Regions from separate parts of the Streptomyces sp. NPDC016640 genome, predicted to be linked through region 4. Evidence: riboswitches for the same ligand, from Rfam matches in the RefSeq annotation. Region 4 holds a riboswitch; each other region holds the start of a gene.
What was found. Region 4 has a riboswitch for cyclic di-AMP ahead of ACF07S_RS07330 (transglycosylase family protein). Riboswitches for the same ligand answer to the same signal wherever they lie in the genome.
Positions count from the first base shown of each region.

Region 1 (4,733 bases), on a different contig from region 4:
GCACGGGCCCCACACCTTCCCGGGACAGGGATCCCGCCATGGCCTCGCGTGCCGCCGTCATGAGGACGGCCCGCGGGTCCGCGCCCTGCGGTACCCGCGTCAGCAGCGTCCCCACCGGTCGGCCCGACCGCCTGACCAGCAGGAACACCTCGCCGTGCGTCACCGGCGGGCTGCCCGGGCCGGGTCTCGGACCGGCCTCGTCGCCGTCCAGGTCGACCTCGGCGACCTGCACCGCGCCGATCGCCAGGAACCGCCGTATCTCCTCCCGCGTACGCGCCCGCGCGCCCCCTCGTCCGCCCGCCCCCGCGTCCGCCCCCGCGCCCGCTCGTGTTCCGCCGGACATGCGTCCTCCCCTCCTCACGACCGGCGCAGCCGTGCCGCGCCCTTCAACGTCCGTGACGCCAGCGCCGCCAGGCGCGGGCGGGCGCGCACGAAGCCGTGCGCGCGGCGCGCGGGCTCGCGGCCCAGCCAGTGCAGGACGGCGCCCGCGCCCGGACGGGTCACCGCCCCTTCGTAGACGGCGAGTTCGCCGGTCTTCAGCGCGTCCTTGTAGGCGGCCGGCCCGCGCCCCATGTCGAGCATGCCGATGCCCTCGGCCGCCGCCGCCTCGGCCATCCGCAGATGCAGCACGAGACCGGGCGAGTACTTCGCGAACTCCGTGTCGTACGCCGGGAACCAGCAGGCCAGGACCGACGCCGAACGCAGGCCGAAGTGCGCGGCGACGGGACGGCCGCCGGCGTACAGGACCGACAGCGTGCCCGTGCACTGGGGCGCCCGGGTCCCGGCGAGCCGGCCCACGAGCCGGGCGATCCACTCCTGCGCGAACCGGTCGCGGCGCCCGGTCCTGCGGTACTGCGCCGACTTCCACTCCATGAGCACGCGCAGCGCGGCCGGGTCCCGTTCGTCGAAGACGAACCGCACGGGTCCGGTCCGGCGGCCCAGTCTGCGCTCCTTGGCCAGGGTGCTCTTCAGGAACTTCGGCGACCGGGTGCGCAGCACGGACTCGTAGGTCCCGTACCCCTTCTCCACGTCGATGACGTACGTGGTGTGCTCCTCGGCCGCGTACGGCACGAACAGCCCCTGGCCCGCCTCCAGGTTGTCGAAGGCGAAGCTCGACACCGAGCAGGCCCGCAGCAGTTCACCGGTCTCCGGTGCGGCGCCGGGGGCCAGGACCGCGCCCTGGCAGTCCGACACCCCGAGCCCGATCGCCCGGCCCTGCCCCAGCACGCCCCGCTCGTACGGCAGGAAGCCCGCCGGTTCCGCTCCCTCGTACAGCACCGCGACCCGGGCCTGTGACCGCACCCGGCCCACGGCGGTGGCGAACTCCGGTTCCATGAAGGGGCTGCGCGGTGCGTCCGTCGCGGCGCGCAGTTCCCGCCAGCGCTTCCGTTCCCCCTCGCCGAGCTCCCCGGGTCTCAGCACGCGCACGCGTCCACCGCTCACCTGACCCCCCGATCAAGTCCCCCCTGGACACTGGGAAGGTACCGCCCGGGACCGGGCGGACGGTAGACAGCGGAGCATGTTCTCGCCGAACGGGGAAAGAGGTCCGCAACCCGCCCGTACCAGGCGATGGCGGAAAGGTCCCTTAGCGTGACGGACGCGGTCGCGCAAGCGGTTCCGGGCAGCGTGAGGCGGATCGTGGGGTTGTCCGTATTCTCTGATCATGGCCGTACCCACCGCATATTCACTCATCGCCACCGACCTGGACGGGACGCTGCTGCGCGGCGACGACACCCTCTCCGACCGGTCCCGCGCAGCGCTCGCGCGGGTGGCTCGGGCCGGTGCCCAGCACCTCGTCGTGACAGGGCGCCCGGCCCCCAGAGTGCGGCCGCTCCTGGACGACCTCGGCAGCACGGGGCTCGCGGTGTGCGGGCAGGGAGCGCAGGTGTACGACGCCGGCGCGGACCGGATGCTGTGGTCCGTCACGCTGGACCGGGAACTGGCGGAGACCGCGCTCGGCAAGATCGAGGCCGAGGTGGGGGAGGTGTACGCCGCGGTCGACCAGGACGGGGTCGACGGGCTGACGCTGATCGAGCCCGGTTATCTGATGCCGCACCCGACCCTCCCCGCCGTACGGGTCGAGCGGCGCGGCGATCTGTGGGACCGGCCGATCAGCAAGGTGCTGCTGCGCCATCCGCGGCTGACCGACGACGCGTTGGCGGCGGCGGCGCGGTCGGTGGTCGGTTCGCTGGCCACGGTCACCATGTCGGGGCCGGGCACGGTGGAGCTCCAGCCGTGCGGGGTCACCAAGGCCACCGGGCTGGCGCTGGCCGCCGAACACCTCGGGCTGAGCCCGGAGCGCGCCGTCGCCTTCGGTGACATGCCGAACGACATCCCCATGTTCGACTGGGCGGCCCGCGGCGTCGCCATGGCCAACGCCCACCTCGAGCTGAAGGCGGTGGCCGACGAGGTCACCGCGTCGAACGAGGACGACGGCGTGGCCGTCGTCCTCGAGCGGCTGTTCGGCGGGCCGGGCCGGCAGCGGGTGGCTCCGGATCAGTACGCGCCGAAGACGTTGTCGATCGAGCCGTAGCGGTCGGCGGCGTAGTTGCAGGCCGCCGTGATGTTCGCCACCGGGTCGAACGGGTCGAAGACGGTGCCGGGTACGTGGTAGGCCGCGAAGGTCGGGTCGATCACCTGGAGCAGCCCCTTGGAGGGGGTGCCGGCGGCGGCGTTGGAGTCCCACAGGTTGATGGCGGCGGGGTTGCCGGAGGACTCGCGCAGGATGTTGCGGTGGATGCTCTCGTAGCTGCCCGGGATGCCGTGCTGCGCCATGACGGACAGCGACTCGCGGATCCAGCCGTCGAGGTTGTCCGGGTACGCCGTCGTGGCCGTCGCGGTGGCCGTCGTGGTGTCCGCGGCGGCGCTGGTGGCGCCGAACAGCGGGAGGGCGACCATGGCGACGCCGGTGCCGGCGACGGCGAGGGAGCGGACGAGGCGGCGGCTGCCGGAGTGGCGGTGCTGACCCTGTGCGGGCATGTCTGGGTTCCTCTCCTACGCCTGCGGGGTGAGCTGTCGGGTTCGGGCGGGAGAGTGCCCGGCCGTGCCCTGCGGGCACGGCTTCACCCCGAGCCGTTCCGGTGCGTTGCCCGGTCCGGCGGCTTGCCTGGGTCCCCCGCTCCTGCCGTGCGTGAGTTCGTCGTCGGGTGTGGTGCGGGCGGCGGCAGGACTAGGCGTCCGCCCGGCAGGCCGGGAACGTATGCGAGGGCACGGGGCGGGAACAAGTGCGGATGTCACACCGCACGCCGTTCGATCGTGGAACGGGGTGTTTGGGATGCTTGATCCTTTTTGTTCACCAGGGGTCAACTGGGCTCCGGGTGAAGGGGAAAGGCGTGCGCCGGGGAGCGGCCGGGCCGCCGGGCCGCCGTGACCCACTTCACTGACCGGGAACCGTGGAGCCATTTCCGGCCAATGGGATATTCGCCGGCAATAGCCGCGCATCGGACGCCGGGGCGGGAGGGGTGGCGTGTGTGCCGGGAGAGGGCTCGAAGCGCCGGGGGCGAGGAGAGGGTGCCGCGTCCGGAAAGTCAGGGAATGTCCCGCATGGCCGGTCGATCGGCATCACCCCCGCTTCCGGTCCCGTGCCGCTCTCCCGGTATCCCCGGGCGCTGACGGTGATCGAAACGTGACCGGATACGCTGACTCGAGTGAGGGCAGCGACCTATCGACGAACCGTGTGATCGCCAGCAGACACCAGCAGACAGGAGACCCCTCGTGACCGTCGTCGGGCCGTTCGGGCTGAGCGTGCGGGACCAGGCTCTGGAAGCCGATGTCCAGGCCGGATTGACGGCTGTCGAGGAGGGCCTGCTCGAGGCCACCAAGAGCGAGGTGCCCTTCATCACGGAGGCCGCCCAGCACCTGGTGCGGGCCGGCGGCAAGAGGTTCCGCCCGCTGCTCGTGATGCTGGCCGCCCAGTTCGGCGATCCCTACGCACCCGGTGTCGTACCGTCCGCCGTGGTCGTGGAGCTGACCCATCTGGCCACGCTGTACCACGACGACGTGATGGACGAGGCCGACGTACGGCGCGGAGTCGCCAGCGCGAACGTCCGCTGGGGCAACTCCGTCGCGGTCCTCACCGGCGACTTCCTCTTCGCCCGGGCCTCGCACATCCTGGCCGACCTCGGCCCGGAGGCGGTGCGGGTACAGGCCGGGGCGTTCGAGCGGCTGGTCACCGGGCAGATCCTGGAGACCGCGGGACCGCAGGGCGGCCGGGACCCGGTCGACCACTACCTGGACGTGCTCGCCGGCAAGACCGGTTCGCTGGTCGCGGTCTCCTGCCGCTTCGGCGCGATGATGTCCGGCGCCGACGACACGGTGGTGGACGTGCTCACCCAGTACGGCGAGCGGCTCGGCGTCGCCTTCCAGCTCGCCGACGACGTCCTGGACATCGCCTCCGACTCCCACGAGTCCGGCAAGACCCCCGGCACTGACCTGCGCGAGGGCATCGCCACGCTGCCCGTGCTGCGGCTGCGGGAGCGCACGGCCCGCCTCGGGCTGGCCGGCGACATCGCCCTGTGCGAGCTGCTGAACTCCGACCTCACCGACGACGCCCGGCACGCCGAGGCGCTGCGGCTGCTGCGGGTCCACCCCGCGCTGGAGCAGGCCCGCCGGGACACCGTGCGGTACGCCGAGGAGGCCCGCGCGGCGCTGGCCCCGCTGCGGGAGTGCGACGCGAAGGCGGCGCTCGTGCAGCTGTGCGACGCGGTCGTGCACCGGGCCGGCTGACCCGGCCG
Region 1 covers NZ_JBIBRG010000020.1:10,729-15,461, reverse strand. The annotation lists gene ACF07S_RS30785 (glycosyltransferase) at 1-232, opposite strand, end outside; gene ACF07S_RS30780 (GNAT family N-acetyltransferase) at 358-1,428, opposite strand; gene ACF07S_RS30775 (HAD family hydrolase) at 1,664-2,533, shown strand; gene ACF07S_RS30770 (transglycosylase SLT domain-containing protein) at 2,497-2,979, opposite strand; cyclic di-AMP (ydaO/yuaA leader) riboswitch at 2,985-3,152, opposite strand; gene ACF07S_RS30765 (polyprenyl synthetase family protein) at 3,715-4,725, shown strand.
Region 1: linked by a shared signal. The riboswitch ahead of ACF07S_RS30770 (transglycosylase SLT domain-containing protein) and the one ahead of ACF07S_RS07330 (transglycosylase family protein) in region 4 are both predicted to bind cyclic di-AMP.

Region 2 (4,733 bases), on a different contig from region 4:
CCCGGGCCGAGCGGGGAACTGCGCCGGGTGCGGGAGGCCACCCGGGCCGGCCCGGAGGAGATCCTCGAGCTCGTCGCCGGGGGACACGCCTCGCAGCAGATCGCGCACCTCCTCGTGATCAGTCCCGGGACGGTGGAGCGGCGCCGCACCAGTCCGCCGGCCACCCCCGGTCCGAAGGACCGGCTGGAGCTCACCCGGTACGCCATCCGCGTGCGTCCGATCGAGCCCTGACCCGCGCACCGGCCCGCGGTGCACCGGGGCGCGGGCGAGGACGTGCCCCCGCCGGGTCTGTTGTCAGACTGGACCCGGGCCGCACCGGCCCGCCCGCCCCGGTCCCCGCCCGCTGCCGTTCCTCACCCGGAGTACGCCGATGCCCCACCCGTACGTCCTGCTGTCCGCCGCCGTCTCCCTGGACGGCTACCTGGACGACACCGGCCCCGAGCGGCTGCTGCTGTCCGGCCCGGCCGACTTCGACCGGGTCGACGAGGTGCGGGCATCCGCGGACGCCATCCTGGTCGGCGCCGGCACCATCCGCGCCGACAATCCCCGGCTGCTGGTCAACTCGCCCGGACGGCGCGCCGCCCGGGTCGCCGGGGGCCGGCCCGCCTTTCCGCTCAAGGTCACCGTCAGCGGCTCCGGTGACCTGGACCCGGCGGCGCGGTTCTGGCACACCGGCGGCGAGAAGCTGCTCTACACCACCGACCAGGGCGCCGAGCGGGCCCGCGCCCACGGTCTCGCCGCCGACGTCGTCCCGCTCGGGCCGGAGATCGACTGGCGGCGGCTCCTGGAGCACCTGCACGGCGTGCGCGGCGTCCGGCGGCTGATGGTCGAGGGCGGCGGCCGGATCCACACCCAGCTGCTCACCCAGGGCCTCGCGGACGAACTCCAGCTGGTCCTCGCCCCGCTGTTCGTCGGCGCCCCGGACGCACCCCGCCTGTTCGGCCCCGGTGCGTACCAGGCCGGCCGGCTGCGGCTGGTCGAGACCCGCCCGGTCGGCGACGTCGTCCTGACGCGTTACGAGCCCACCGCCCCCGGCGCCGGCCCGCTGCCCTCCGCCGCCGACCACCACTGGCTCGCCCTCGCCTGCGACCTGGCCGACCGGTGCCCGCCCTCACGGACGGCGTTCAGCGTGGGCGCGGTCGTGGTGGCGGCGGACGGTACGGAGCTGGCGCGCGGCCACTCCCGGGAGGGCGCCGACCCGGTGGTGCACGCGGAGGAGGCCGCGCTCGCCAAGATCGGTCCCGCGGATCCCCGGCTCGCGACCGCGACCGTGTACTCCAGTTTGGAGCCCTGCGCGCGCCGCGCGTCCCGGCCCGCGCCCTGTGCCCGGCTGATCCTGGAGGCGGGGGTACGGCGGGTGGTCACGGCCTGGCGCGAGCCGGACACCTTCGTGGCGGGCGCCGACGGCAGCCGGGAGCTGACGGAGGGGGGCGCCACCGTCGTGGTCCTGCCGGAGCACGAGGAGCGGGCCAAGGCACCGAACGCCCATCTGACCGGCCGGTGAGACCGGAGCCGGGTAATGGGTGTGCGGCATGTCCCGTGCATGGCGTACAGTGGTGTTCAACGACGCGGGGTGGAGCAGCTCGGTAGCTCGCTGGGCTCATAACCCAGAGGTCGCAGGTTCAAATCCTGTCCCCGCTACTGAAGGCCGAGGGCCGGAATCCGAAAGGGTTCCGGCCCTCGGCGTTTTCGGTTCGCTTCTCCCGGTCGGCTTGTTCCGGTCCGCTGTCGCGGTTCCCCCGGTCTCGCCATCACCCAGCGTGAGTGATTCATCCCACAACGCATAACAACTGACACACCGTCAGAGCTGATGAGGCGTGGGAAGTGCGGTCAACTCGCCCGTTTTTGGCAGTCGGTGGCCGTTAAGTCCCCAGGGGATTCGTTAAAGATCAAGAGGAACGGCTTGGAATACGGCCCTCGCGTCTATTAACGTTCGATAACGCAGCGCGGTCGTCCCAGCCGTCACAGACGTCGGCTCCGCGCGCACGCGCCGAATCCCGCAAGGGAACCGGGGAACCATCCCATGGGGTGAATCGCGTGGATACCGCCGTGGAAGCACGGCTCGTATACGCGCGTAGGAGACCTTCCTGCTCCGAACCCGTCAGCTAACCCGGTAGGCGGAGAAGGAAGGAAAGGAGTACGCCCACGTGGCGTCCAATCGGCCTGCCCCCGAGGCCCCGTTCCAGCTGAGCGAGACCTTCGTCTACGGCAGTGTCCACACCGACGAGGGACCCTTCGAGCCGTGGAACCCCACGGCGGAGTCCGTCCGACCGGTCCGGGGCCGGCACCGCGTCAGCAAGCAGCGCGGCGGAGGACTCGCCCGCAGCTCCACCGTCCTGGGCGTCGGCGTCATAGCGGCCGTCGGGGCGGGCGGCATGGCCAGCGCGCAGGCCGGCAAGCCGCCGGTCTCGATCTCCCTGCCCGACCTGCCCAACGTGGGCTCCCTCATCTCCGACGAGGAGACGCCCGAGGGGACGGCCACCCCGCTCAGCACCATCGGCATGACCACGGCCGACAGCGAGCAGGGCGCCGCCGACGCCGGCGAGGCGCTGCGCGCCCGGATCATGGCCCAGGTCGAGCAGCAGCAGGACCAGGCCGAGAGCAAGGCGGAGGCGGAGGCCGTCGCCGCGGCCGAGAAGGCGGCCGCCGAGGCCGCCGCCAAGGCGGAGAAGGAGGCCAAGGCCAAGGCCGCCGCCGCCAAGGAGAAGGCGGAGGAGGAGGCCCGGGAGAAGGCCGAGGCCGAGCGTCTCGCCAAGCTGGCCAAGCAGTACGCGCTGCCGACCTCCTCGTACACCCTCAGCTCCACCTTCGGCCAGGCCGGCGCCTACTGGTCCTCCGGCTACCACACCGGCCTCGACTTCGCCGCCCCCACGGGCACGCTGATCAAGGCCGTGCACACCGGCACGATCACCTCCGCCGGCTGGGACGGCTCCTACGGCTACAAGACCGTGCTCACCCTCGACGACGGCACCGAGGTCTGGTACGCCCACCAGTCGTCCATCAGCGTCAGCGTCGGCCAGAAGGTCAACACCGGCGATGTGATCGGCCGGGTCGGCTCCACCGGCAACTCCACCGGCGCCCACCTCCACCTGGAGGTCCACCCCGGCGGCTCCACCTCCGGCATCGACCCGCTGGCGTGGCTGCGCGGCAAGGGCCTCACCCCCTGAGCCCCGCCGCCCGCTGAGGCGCTCGCCCCGCATCCCGGCAGTCCCGACGACGACACTCCGGCGTCAGGGCTGCCGGTCAGGCGTGTGGGGGCGGGACAGGACCGGGAAGGAACCCGGACCCCTCAGGACGACCGGTGGACGTTCGGTTCGTGCGCGCCGTACGGAAACCCGTACGGCAGGTGGCCGTGCGGCGGATGACCGCCTGTCGGGTGCCCAGGCGCCGGATGGTCATGTGTCGGGTGCCCAGGTGCCGGACGGTCATGTGTCGGGTGCCCGTGTGTCGGGTGCCCGTGTGGGAAACGGCCGTGTGCCGGGTGCCCCTGCATCGGATGCCCGTACGCCCCGGGCACCGGCCACGGCGCGGCGGCGACCGGAACCCGAGGCGCGGTGACGCGGGCGGCGTGGTCAAGGGCCGGACGGGCCGCGCCCCGCCGGTGCCACAGCTCCAGCAGCAGTTCCCGTTCCCGCGTGACGAAGTCCGCCCCCGCCCGCCCCAGCCGCCCCCGGTGCCGCAGGAACGCCAGCGAGGTCGCGTACGCCTCGTACCGTGCCATCGACCGCGCCGCCGCCCTGCCGCCGTACCGGCGCGCGTAACGGCGGGCGATGCGCCGGGCCCGCATGGAGCCCAGTACGAACGGCTCCGCGGGAGTGAGCCAGCCGGCGGCCGCGTACGCGGGCAGCTCCGTGCGGACGGCTCGCAGCTCACGCTGCCGCGTCCACACCACCAGCCAGGTCAGCAGGCCGAACGTCGGCACCATGAACGCCGCGTACACCGCGAAGAAGCCGTACGGGCCGAGGGCCGAGGACCCGTTCCACAGCGCGTGCATGCCCATCGCGAGGAGCAGCCCGCCGAGCGGGAGCAGCACGCGCCGCAGCCGCTGCCGTTCCGTGGCGAGCGCGGCGACGCCGAAGCCGATCCCGGTGAGCACGGTGAACAGGGGGTGGGCGAACGGCGACATGACGATGCGGACGAAGAACGTCGCCGCGGTGACCGAGGCGACGCCGGTGTCGCCGGTGAGCCGGTCGGTGCCGAAGGCGGTGCCCAGGTAGAGGATGTTCTCGGTGAACGCGAAGCCGGTGGCGGTGACCCCGGCTATCACCACGCCGTCGAGGATCCCGGTGAAGTCGCGTCTGCGGAAGAGGAAGACCAGGAGGACGGCCGCGGCCTTCGCGGACTCCTCCACGACCGGTGCTATGACCGTCGCGCCGAGGGTGTCCGCGCCGGCCGGGTCGGCGGTCGCCGTCGCTATCCACCGCGTGGCGAAGCTGTTCGCGACGATCGCCATCAGCGCCGCCGCACACGCCCCCCAGGCGAAGGAGAACAGCAGGTTCCGCCAGGGCCCCGGTTCCACCCGGTCCAGCCAGCGGAAGGCGGCCACGAGCAGCGGGACCGGGAGGACGGCGAGGCCCAGCCCGACCAGGAACCCCTGGGTGCCGGTCTGCTCCCGGACCAGGGCGAGGATCACCAGCCCGGACAACGCGAGCAGCGTGGTCAGCGCCCCGTAACGCACCCAGGGCCGCTGCCACCAGTGCGCGTGCCGCAGCGTGCCGCCGGAGGCCGCGCCG
Region 2 covers NZ_JBIBRG010000006.1:417,413-422,145, forward strand. The annotation lists partial or broken gene ACF07S_RS15890 (DNA-binding response regulator) at 55-231, shown strand; gene ACF07S_RS15895 (dihydrofolate reductase family protein) at 371-1,504, shown strand; tRNA gene ACF07S_RS15900 (tRNA-Met) at 1,568-1,641, shown strand; cyclic di-AMP (ydaO/yuaA leader) riboswitch at 1,979-2,135, shown strand; gene ACF07S_RS15905 (M23 family metallopeptidase) at 2,148-3,167, shown strand; gene ACF07S_RS15910 (PrsW family glutamic-type intramembrane protease) at 3,290-4,733, opposite strand, start outside.
Region 2: linked by a shared signal. The riboswitch ahead of ACF07S_RS15905 (M23 family metallopeptidase) and the one ahead of ACF07S_RS07330 (transglycosylase family protein) in region 4 are both predicted to bind cyclic di-AMP.

Region 3 (4,733 bases), on a different contig from region 4:
TACACGGGCCATGGCGGCAATCTAAAACGAACATTCCTTCTTGACAAGGAAACAGCGGAGCGGGACGGTGGGGAAGAACTAAAACGAACGATCCTTCTTTTTGATGCGGGAGTCTTCATGTCCCCTTCCTCGTTGTCTCCGCACCGCCGGGTCGCCGCCGTGGTGGTGCTGATCCCCGCCCTGGTGGCGCTGGCCCTGTGGGCCTTCGCCTGGCCGGCGGCCCGCACGGCACCCCACGACCTGCCGCTGGGCGTGGCCGGCCCCGCCGCCGCCACGGCACCGGTGGAGCAGCGGCTGGAGCGGCAGGAGGGCGCCTTCGAGCTGCACCGCTACGCCGACGAGGCCGCCGCCCGCGAGGCCGTGGAGAAGCGCGAGGTGTACGGCGCGGTCGTCGTCACGGAGCGGGGCCCGAGGCTGCTCACCGCGTCCGCCGCGAGCCCGGCCGTGGCCCAGCTGCTGCAGGAGGCGGTGGCGCAGCCGGCGGCCGCCTCCGGCACGCCGGTCACCACCGTGGACGTCGTACCCGCCGCCGAACGGGATCCGCGGGGCGCGGTGATGAACACCAGCGTGCTGCCCCTGGCCCTGGCCGGGATCGCGGGCGGCGCCGCGGTGACACTGCTGGGGCTGCGCGGCGCCCGCGCGCTCGCCGCGCTGGCCGGCTCCGCCGTCCTGGTGGGCGCGGTGGCCGCGGCACTGGCGCACAGCTGGCTGGACGCGGTCCCCGGGAACTGGTGGGCCGTGGCCGCGACGTTCGGGCTGGCCGCACTGGCCATGGGCGCGACGGTCGCCGGACTCGCGGGGCTCCTCGGGCAGGCCGGTATCGGGCTCGGCGCCTTCGTGATCATGCTGTTCGGCAACCCGTTCTCGGGGGCGGCCTCGGCACCGGAGATGCTGCCCGAACCGGCCGGTGCGATCGGCCAGTGGCTGCCCCCGGGGGCGGGCGTGTCGCTGCTGCGCTCGGTGTCCTTCTTCGACGGCGCGGCCGCGGCGGGCCCGGCCCTGACGCTGACCTGGTGGGCCGCTCTGGGGCTGGGCGCCGTGCTCCTCGCCGGGCCGCTGAAGGAACGTACGGGGAAGCCCGGGCCCGCGTCCGGACGCGGCCCGGCCCCCGTCGGCTGATCGGACCGCACGGCCGGCGCCCTGGGAGGCGGCCGGCCCTCTCCCCCCGGCGGCTCCTTCCACGCCATGTCCGCGTTCTACGACACGCTGTGTTACGTCACCTGCGACGTGGAGACGGTCTGTCCGGGCCGGGCGGAGGGGACGGCCGCGGTGCTGCCGGCCGCCGGCACCCCGGGCAGGCGAGCGGTGCTGCCCGGCTCGCGCCTGCTGCTCCGCCTGCCCCGGTCGAGGAACCCGTCCAGGGCCGGACCGACGATCCGGCGGTCCGGGCCGAGGAGCCGACCCGCGTCCGGTCCCGCATGGAGGAGATGCTGGTCCGGCACACGGGCCGTACCGCGGAACGGGTCCGGGCGGACGTCGAGCGGGACACGGTCCTCGACGCGCGGGCGGCGGTGGACTACGGACCGGCGGACCGGATCGTGCCCGCCCGCCGGAGCGCGTACCCCGCCCCGGACGCGAAGTGAGCCGCGGACGCTGCCACCGGAACTGCCGCCGCTGCCCGCGTCGACCCGCGCCGAGGCCGAATCGACCGGCCGTTGCCCCGAGGTCGTCGATCTGCTCGGCCGTGTCAATCCGGCCCTGGGCGGTGACACCTACCGCGGGCTGCGCGCGGCCCGGGCGCTGGTCGGCACGGCCGTCGCACTGCGCGACGCGCTGACCCTGATGCACCGGCGCGGTGAGAGCGAACTGCACGCCGCCACCCTGGCCCGCGCGCTGCGGGTGCTGGACGGGGAACGGCGCGCGGCCCGGGTCACCCTCCCGCCGGACCCGGGCAGTTGACGCCCGGGCCGATGCGCACGGCACCCCCGACGACGGCGCGTCCCGTCCGGAGTTGAAACGGACCGAACGGCGTACCTCCATCCGGCGTAGACGAGGCTGCTGTTTTCGGGGCGCCGAAGTTGCGCAACGCGCGCGCCCGAAGGCGGAATCGGGCTTTTCTTCGCTGGTCCGGGGCTCACCGGCGCCCTGGACGGCGACCCGGACGGGCAGGTGTCCATCCGAACGGTGGAGTGGTGAGTAACAACACAAACCCCCCGTTCCGTTGGGTTTTCGATCCCTTCATGGGCCAAGATCCCTGACTGACGACAAGACCCCGCCGCCGCGGCGGGGCGATCCGGGTGGACGCCGAGTCCTGCCGCCACCCGGATGACCGGTCGACAGGAGTGGATCGGCAGGAGTGGAGGACCCGAGCACGACGGGCCGCCGGGACGTCAGTTCCGAGCAGTCCTTGGGGTGAAGCCGCACTCGTGCGGCCGGGCAACTTCGCCAGCCCGAATCCGACAGGTCATCCTTCACAGGCGGCTGACGAAGGGTTGCGCATGACTGCGCTCAATCGTGTCCCGTCTCTCATGGCCCGGGCCGGCACGGCCTCGGCCCTCACCCTGGCCGCCGTGGGCGGCTCCATCGCGGTCCCCGGCGTCGCCTCGGAGGCGGCGGCCGCGACCCCGGCCACCAAGGCCCTGCGCATCGCCGCCGCCAAGAAGGGCTCGCCGTACCAGTGGGGCGCCGTGGGACCGCACAGGTTCGACTGCTCGGGTCTGACGCTGTACTCGTTCAAGAAGGCGGGCAAGAAACTGCCGCGCACCGCCGCCCAGCAGTACAACAAGACCCGCCACATCTCCGCCGGCAGCCGCCGGGCGGGAGACCTGGTCTTCTTCCATTCGGGCAGTTACGTGTACCACGTCGGCATCTACGCGGGGCAGGGCAAGATCTGGCACGCCCCGAAGACCGGGGACGTGGTGCGTCTGCAGAAGATCTGGTCCCGCAGCGTCTGGTACGGCCGGGTGAAGTGATCCGCGGGGCGGCGGCCCGACACGCCGCCGCCCCGCCACCGTGACCGGCGGGCCCACCTCCTACGGCTCCTGCCGCCCCGCCGCCGTGACCGCTCCGGCGGACCGGACGGTCCACGGGAGCGCCACCGAGACGGTCTTGCCGCCCTCACGCGTGGGGCGGATTCTGAGCCTGCCGCCGCACTCCGCGGTCAGCCAGCGGATGATGACCAGCCCCCGGCCGTTGTCCTGCTGGACCGCGGCGGGCAGCCGCTTGGGAAGCCGGGGATGACTGTCCGTCACACCGATGTGCAGCTGTTCGTCGCGGACCAGGACGACGTCCACCGTGAACGTGGGCGACTGCCCCAGCGTGTGCTGCACCGCGTTGGTGGCGAGTTCGGAGACGATCAGCCGGACGGTGTCGGACAGTTCCGCATCCGCCGGCATGCCCCATTCCAGCAGTGTGCCCACCACATGCGCACGGGCGGCCGGGACCGAGGCGGGATCGCTCGGCAGAGTGACGGATGCTTCCAGGTGATCTGCCATGGCGACGTCGTCCCTTTCCCACGGGACCGCAGTCCGACACGGAGCGGTTGGTTCGAGTACGGTCCCGCACTGGTGCTTCGTCGCCAGACTGCCACCCCCGCACGGCATAGGGCGACGATCCCCCAAGATATGCATATATCTGTCGCTCAAAGCGGTGAACTCTGCGACGGGAGACCGTATCCGGGCGGCTCGGAAGGAGTAGGGAGAGGTCCATGCAGTACGGCCCCGCGGTGCGCCGCCGGAAACTCGGCGCGGAGCTGCGCGCGCTGCGCGCCTCGACGGGGCTCACCAGTGGTGAGGCGGCCCGGCTGGCGGGCTGGCACCAGTCGAAGGTGAGCCGGATCGAGACCGGCACGAGCGGGGTGAAGCCGGCCGATGTGCGCTTACTGCTCGATGTCTACGGCGTGTCCGATCCGCAGCTGCGGGAGCTGCTGCTGGTGCTGTCGGGCACCGGCGACGGCGCCGGCCGGCACCACTGGTGGCACGCCTACCGCGGTGTGCTGCCGCCCACCTACCGCGACTTCATCAGCCTGGAGTCGCAGGCGAGCGCGATGCGCACCCTGGAGACCACGGTGATCCCCGGGCTGCTGCAGACCCCGGAGTACGCGCGGGCGGTGACCGAGGCCGCCCTGGAGGGCACGTCGGAGGAACGACTGGACGCCCTGGTGGAGGTACGGCTGGCCCGGCAGGACGTGCTGCGGGCGGACCCGCCGCTGGAGCTGAGCGCGGTCCTGGACGAGGCGGTGCTGCGCCGCCAGGTCGGTGGTCCCGGCGTGATGGCCCGGCAGCTGACCCGGCTGGTCGAGGCGGCCCGGCTTCCCCAGGTGCGGCTGCAGGTCCTGCCGTTCACCGCGGGGGCACACATCGGGGTTACCGGCCCTTTCGTAATCTTTTCATTTTCGCGCACTTCCGATCTGGATGTGGTTGTTCTCGACCACTTGACGAGTAGCCTCCATCTGGAGCGGAAAGAAGACCTCAGGACCTACGTGGAAGCCTTCAACGCCCTTTCGGTCCACGCCCTTTCGCCAGAGGACTCGTTGGATTTCATCGCCGGCGCAGCAGCCGGCGCGTAAGGAGGCACGATGCCCACACCGCCTCGGACCATTCCTTCCAGCCTCGCACTGCACGGTGCGCGGTGGCTGCGCAGCAGCTACAGCACGGGGGCGAACAACTGCGTCGAGACGGCCCGGCCGGCCACCGGCCCCCTGGCCGGACTGCTCGCCGTGCGCGACTCCAAGACCCCGGCCGGACCCGCGCTGCTCTTCTCCCCCGAGAGCTGGGCGGGGTTCGTGACCGCGG
Region 3 covers NZ_JBIBRG010000004.1:94,274-99,006, reverse strand. The annotation lists gene ACF07S_RS09810 (TetR/AcrR family transcriptional regulator) at 1-12, opposite strand, end outside; gene ACF07S_RS09805 (ABC transporter permease) at 118-1,119, shown strand; partial or broken gene ACF07S_RS09800 (ATP-dependent Clp protease proteolytic subunit) at 1,186-1,287, shown strand; gene ACF07S_RS09795 (ATP-dependent Clp protease proteolytic subunit) at 1,239-1,583, shown strand; gene ACF07S_RS09790 (hypothetical protein) at 1,594-1,899, shown strand; cyclic di-AMP (ydaO/yuaA leader) riboswitch at 2,233-2,435, shown strand; gene ACF07S_RS09785 (C40 family peptidase) at 2,439-2,912, shown strand; gene ACF07S_RS09780 (ATP-binding protein) at 2,973-3,434, opposite strand; gene ACF07S_RS09775 (helix-turn-helix domain-containing protein) at 3,647-4,507, shown strand; gene ACF07S_RS09770 (DUF397 domain-containing protein) at 4,517-4,733, shown strand, end outside.
Region 3: linked by a shared signal. The riboswitch ahead of ACF07S_RS09785 (C40 family peptidase) and the one ahead of ACF07S_RS07330 (transglycosylase family protein) in region 4 are both predicted to bind cyclic di-AMP.

Region 4 (4,733 bases):
GTGCGCGACTGCTCGGCCGTACCCGGGTCGATGACGATGTAGCCGGTCTCGCCGGGCAGGACGTAGTGCAGCCGGCGGCGGATCTCCTGCTCGGCGTACGCGTCGTCCTGCCAGCGTGCCTTCAGGTCGCGCAGCCGTTCGACCCGTCGGCGGGTCTCGTCCTGCTCCTGCTGGAGGTCGGCGATCTCCGCGCGCTGGGAGGCGTACTGCCGCATGGGGTAGGCGAGGGCCACGATCAGCGAGCAGACCACCAGGGCGAGCAGTGCCGCCCGGCCGGTCAGCCGGGAACGGCGGGCCTGGCGTTTGGTCTGCGAGCGGTAGACCCGGGCCGCGGTCTGCTCACCGATCAGCCGGATCCTGGTCGCGGTGGAGAACCGGTCCCGGTCCTTCACGGCCATGTCTGTCCGCCTCCCGCTCCACCGTCATACGCGCGTACGTCCCCGGACACGGTACGGGACCGAGTACGGGGACGTACGTACGACGCTTCCTGCGGCCGGGGGCTCAGCCCTTGAAGCGGGGGAAGGCGCTGCGGCCGGCGTACACCGCGGCGTCGTCGAGGATCTCCTCGATGCGCAGCAGCTGGTTGTACTTGGCGACGCGCTCGGAGCGGGCCGGGGCACCGGTCTTGATCTGGCCGCAGTTGGTGGCGACGGCCAGGTCGGCGATGGTGACGTCCTCGGTCTCGCCGGAGCGGTGGGACATCATGCACTTGAAGCCGCTGCGCTGGGCGAGCTCGACGGCGTCCAGGGTCTCGGTCAGCGAGCCGATCTGGTTGACCTTGACCAGCAGGGCGTTGGCGGCGCCCTCCTCGATGCCGCGGGCGAGGCGCTCGGGGTTGGTGACGAACAGGTCGTCGCCGACGAGCTGGACCTTGTCGCCGAGCTTGGCGGTGATGGTCTTCCAGCCCTCCCAGTCGTCCTCGAACAGCGGGTCCTCGATGGAGACGAGCGGGTACGCGTCGACGAGCTCCGCGTAGTACTCGGTCATCTCGGCGGCGCTGCGCTCCTTGCCCTCGAAGGTGTAGACGCCGTCCTTGTAGAACTCGGAGGCGGCCACGTCCAGGGCCAGGGCGATCTGCTCGCCGGGGGTGTAGCCGGCCTCCCTGACCGCCTCGAGGATGAGGTCGAGGGCCTCGCGGTTGGAGCCGAGGTTCGGGGCGAAGCCGCCCTCGTCGCCGAGGCCGGTGGCCAGGCCCTTGCTCTTCAGGACCTTCTTGAGGGTGTGGTAGACCTCGGCGCCCCAGCGCAGGGCCTCGGAGAAGGTCTCCGCGCCGATCGGGGCGATCATGAACTCCTGGATGTCCACGTTGGAGTCGGCGTGCGAGCCGCCGTTCAGGATGTTCATCATCGGCACCGGCAGCAGGTGCGCGTTCGGGCCGCCCAGGTAGCGGAAGAGCGGCAGGTCGCTGGCCTCGGAGGCGGCGTGGGCGACGGCGAGGGAGACGCCGAGGATGGCGTTGGCGCCGAGGGAGCCCTTGTTGTCGGTGGCGTCCAGGTCGAACATCGCCTGGTCGATCAGGCGCTGCTCGGTGGCGTCGTAGCCGACGAGCTCCGGGCCGATCTGCTCGATGACGGCCAGCACGGCCTTCTCGACGCCCTTGCCCAGGTAACGGTTGGCATCGCCGTCGCGGAGTTCGATGGCCTCGAAGGCGCCGGTGGAGGCGCCGGAGGGGACGGCGGCACGACCCGTGCTGCCGTCGTCGAGGCCGACCTCGACCTCGACCGTGGGGTTGCCTCGGGAGTCCAGGATTTCCCGGGCTACGACGACGTCGATGGACGGCACGAGCATCTCCTTCGTGAATGTGACGCGGGTGAGCGGGACCGCGGCGGGTCCTGCGAGACCGAGCCTAACCGGCTCCGGGCGATCGGCCATCCGGTCGCCCACCTCATGGACGGAACCGAGAGGAAATTGTTTCCGAACGGAACAAAGACAGGCCCGAAAACCGGGCGGAACGGAAACGGAAAAAGCCCCGCCCCGGTGCGTACGGGGGAGAACGCACCGGGGCGGGGGTCCGCGGGACGGGAGGGGCCTGCGGCCGCTCCCTTACTTCAGGTGCAGCTGCTGGCCGGGGTAGATGAGGTCGGCGTCCTCGACGATGTCGTCGTTCAGCTCGAACAGCTCGGCCCAGCCACCCTCGACGTCGCGCTCCTGGGCGATCGAGCTGAGGGTGTCGCCCTTGGCGACCTTGTACTCGCCGTCACCCTTGGCGACCTTCTTGCCGGTCGGGGTGGTGACGGTCTTCTTCACCGCTTCCCGCTCGGCCGAGCGGGAGGCCTTCTGCTCGGTCTCGCGGGGCTCGGTGGAGCCGGCGCCCTGGCTCTCCTGGGTCTGCGTGGAGCCGCTCTCCTGAGGCTGCGTGGAGCCGCTCTCCTGGGGCTGGGTGGAGCCGCCGCCGCTGTAGGGGCTGCTCGACAGGTTCACCCCGCAGACGGGCCAGGCGCCCTTGCCCTGGCCCGCGAGGACCTTCTCGGCGATCTCGATCTGCTGGGCCTTGCCGGCCTGGTCGGCGGTGGCGGCGTACTGGGTGCCGCCGTACGCGGCCCAGGTGGAGGCGGAGAACTGCAGACCGCCGTAGTAGCCGTTGCCGGTGTTGATGGACCAGTTGCCGCCGGACTCGCACTGGGCGACGGTGTCCCACTCGGCGGCGGTGGCGGCGGAGGCGTTGCCGGCCGCCATCAGGGGGGCGGCGACGGCGGCGCCGGTGACACCGACGACGGCGATAGCGCGGGTGGCCTTGGACTGACGACGGTGCTTGCCCTTGCCGGAAAACAGCATGGATGGATCCCCTCACCGACGCCTGCGAGGTGAGCTGTCGGGTTCGGGCCGGTTGAGTTGCCCGGCCGCGTCCCTGAGGGGACGCGGCTTCACCCCGAGCCGTGTCCGGCGTCAACTGCCCGGACTCGGCGCCTACCTTGGGTCCCCCGCTCCTGCCTACGGCGCATGACGCGACGACTGTTCCCGTGCTGCCACTGGCAGGATTAGGCGTTGCGGCAGCCGGGGCCCGCGATGGCGAGCGATCACGACCGTAGCCACTCGGTCGGTGGAATATCAAAGACGATCAGGGCCTTTGAGACCTATCTCTCACAGCCTTTAAATCGGACATTCACCCCGAATGGTGGCGCCAACTGCCGCTGCCGCCAGGCCTTTCCGCAGGTCACCTTTCGTCCGGTTCGACCCCGACCGCAAGCTCCTGACCGGGCAGGATGAGGTCCGGTTCGGCACCGACGACCTGTTCGTTCACGGAGTAGAGCGCACGCCATCCGCCGTCCAGCCCAAGGGAGTCGGCGATGGACGACAGACTGTCCCCGGAGCGCACGGTGTAGGAGCCGTCCGCGGCGTCGCGCGAGGCGTCGGAACCGCGCGAGACGTGCCGGCCGGACGAGTCGGACGCCCGGCCCCGGCCCTCCCTTTCCTCGGCTTCCGCGGCACCGGTGCCGCGGTGACGGCCGGTGCCGGTGTCCTCGGTGCCGGTGAGGCCGGAAGAGCCGGTGGTCCGCCCCGGCTTGTCCGGCTCGTCGCTCCTCGGAGCGGCTGAGGCGGAGGGAGAGGCAGCGGCATCGGCGTCCGAGTCGGCCGCCGCGTCGGCCGCCGCGTCGGCCGCCGCGTCGCCGGAGCCCGCCGGCTCGCCGGCCGTGCCCCGGGGGGCGTCGGCCCCCTCCGCGTCCTCCGTGCCGGAGGCGGGCGAAGGGGAGGGGGAGGCGGACGCGTCACCGGAGTCCGGCGACTCGGACGCGTCCGGCGCCGGGTCCTCCGCCACACCCGTGTCGACGCCGGCCGACGCCGAGTCCTGCTCCAGGCCCGCGAGCAGTCCGCAGGTGCGCCACGCGCCGACCCCCTGGTCGGCGAGGATTCTCTCCGCCACGGCTATCTGCTGGCCCCGGCTGGCCTGGTCGGCGCTCGGCGCGTAGTCCAGGCCGCCGTAGGCCTCCCAGTCGTCCTGGGTCAACTGCAGGCCGCCGTAGTAGCCGTTGCCCGTGTTCTGGCTCCAGGAGCCGGCGCTCTCGCACTCGGCGACCCGGTCCCAGGTCGCGCCGTCGGCCGCGCTGGCGCTTCCGGCCCCGAGGAGCGGGATCGCGATGGCGGAGCCGGTCACTCCGGCCGCGACGAGGAGAGCCGGAGCCTGGCGGGGGCGGCGGTGCCGACCATTCCCGGAGAGCATGCGGGAGACCTTTCACACGACAGCGATGACCCGCGCGGCGGATGAAACCTGGGTGCCGCGCTGAGGGGTGAACGTATCGGCAGAGGATCACTTGTCACAAGTTCATGCCGCGCAGATAACGTGAAGATCACAGAGTTGAGAGCGTGTCACGTTTGCGCTGGTCCGACGGGGGGCACGGGGAGCGGCGCCCGGTCCTCAGGTGTACGCGGGAGTGAATTCCACCGGCAGCGTGCGCAGTCCGCGCATGATGAGCCCGCCGCGCCACCGGAGTTCGGCCGGATCCACCGCGAGTGCGAGGTCCGGCAGCCGGGTCAGCAGCGTGGCGAGCGCGGTCTGCCCCTCCAGCCGGGCCAGCGGGGCGCCCAGGCAGTAGTGGATGCCGTGCCCGTACCCCAGGTGCTGGTTGTCGCGCCGGCCGAGGTCGAGCACGTCCGGGTCGCCGAACCGTTCCGGATCGCGGTCCGCGGCGGCGAGGACGACGAGGACCGGGTCGCCGGCCGCGATGCGCTGCCCGCCGATGGTGACCGGCTCGGTGGCGAACCGCCAGGTGGCGAGCTCCACGGGGCCGTCGTAC
Region 4 covers NZ_JBIBRG010000003.1:102,420-107,152, forward strand. The annotation lists gene ACF07S_RS07320 (septum formation initiator family protein) at 1-398, opposite strand, end outside; gene eno (phosphopyruvate hydratase) at 502-1,782, opposite strand; gene ACF07S_RS07330 (transglycosylase family protein) at 2,044-2,775, opposite strand; cyclic di-AMP (ydaO/yuaA leader) riboswitch at 2,780-2,949, opposite strand; gene ACF07S_RS07335 (transglycosylase family protein) at 3,155-4,159, opposite strand; gene ACF07S_RS07340 (cytochrome P450) at 4,355-4,733, opposite strand, start outside.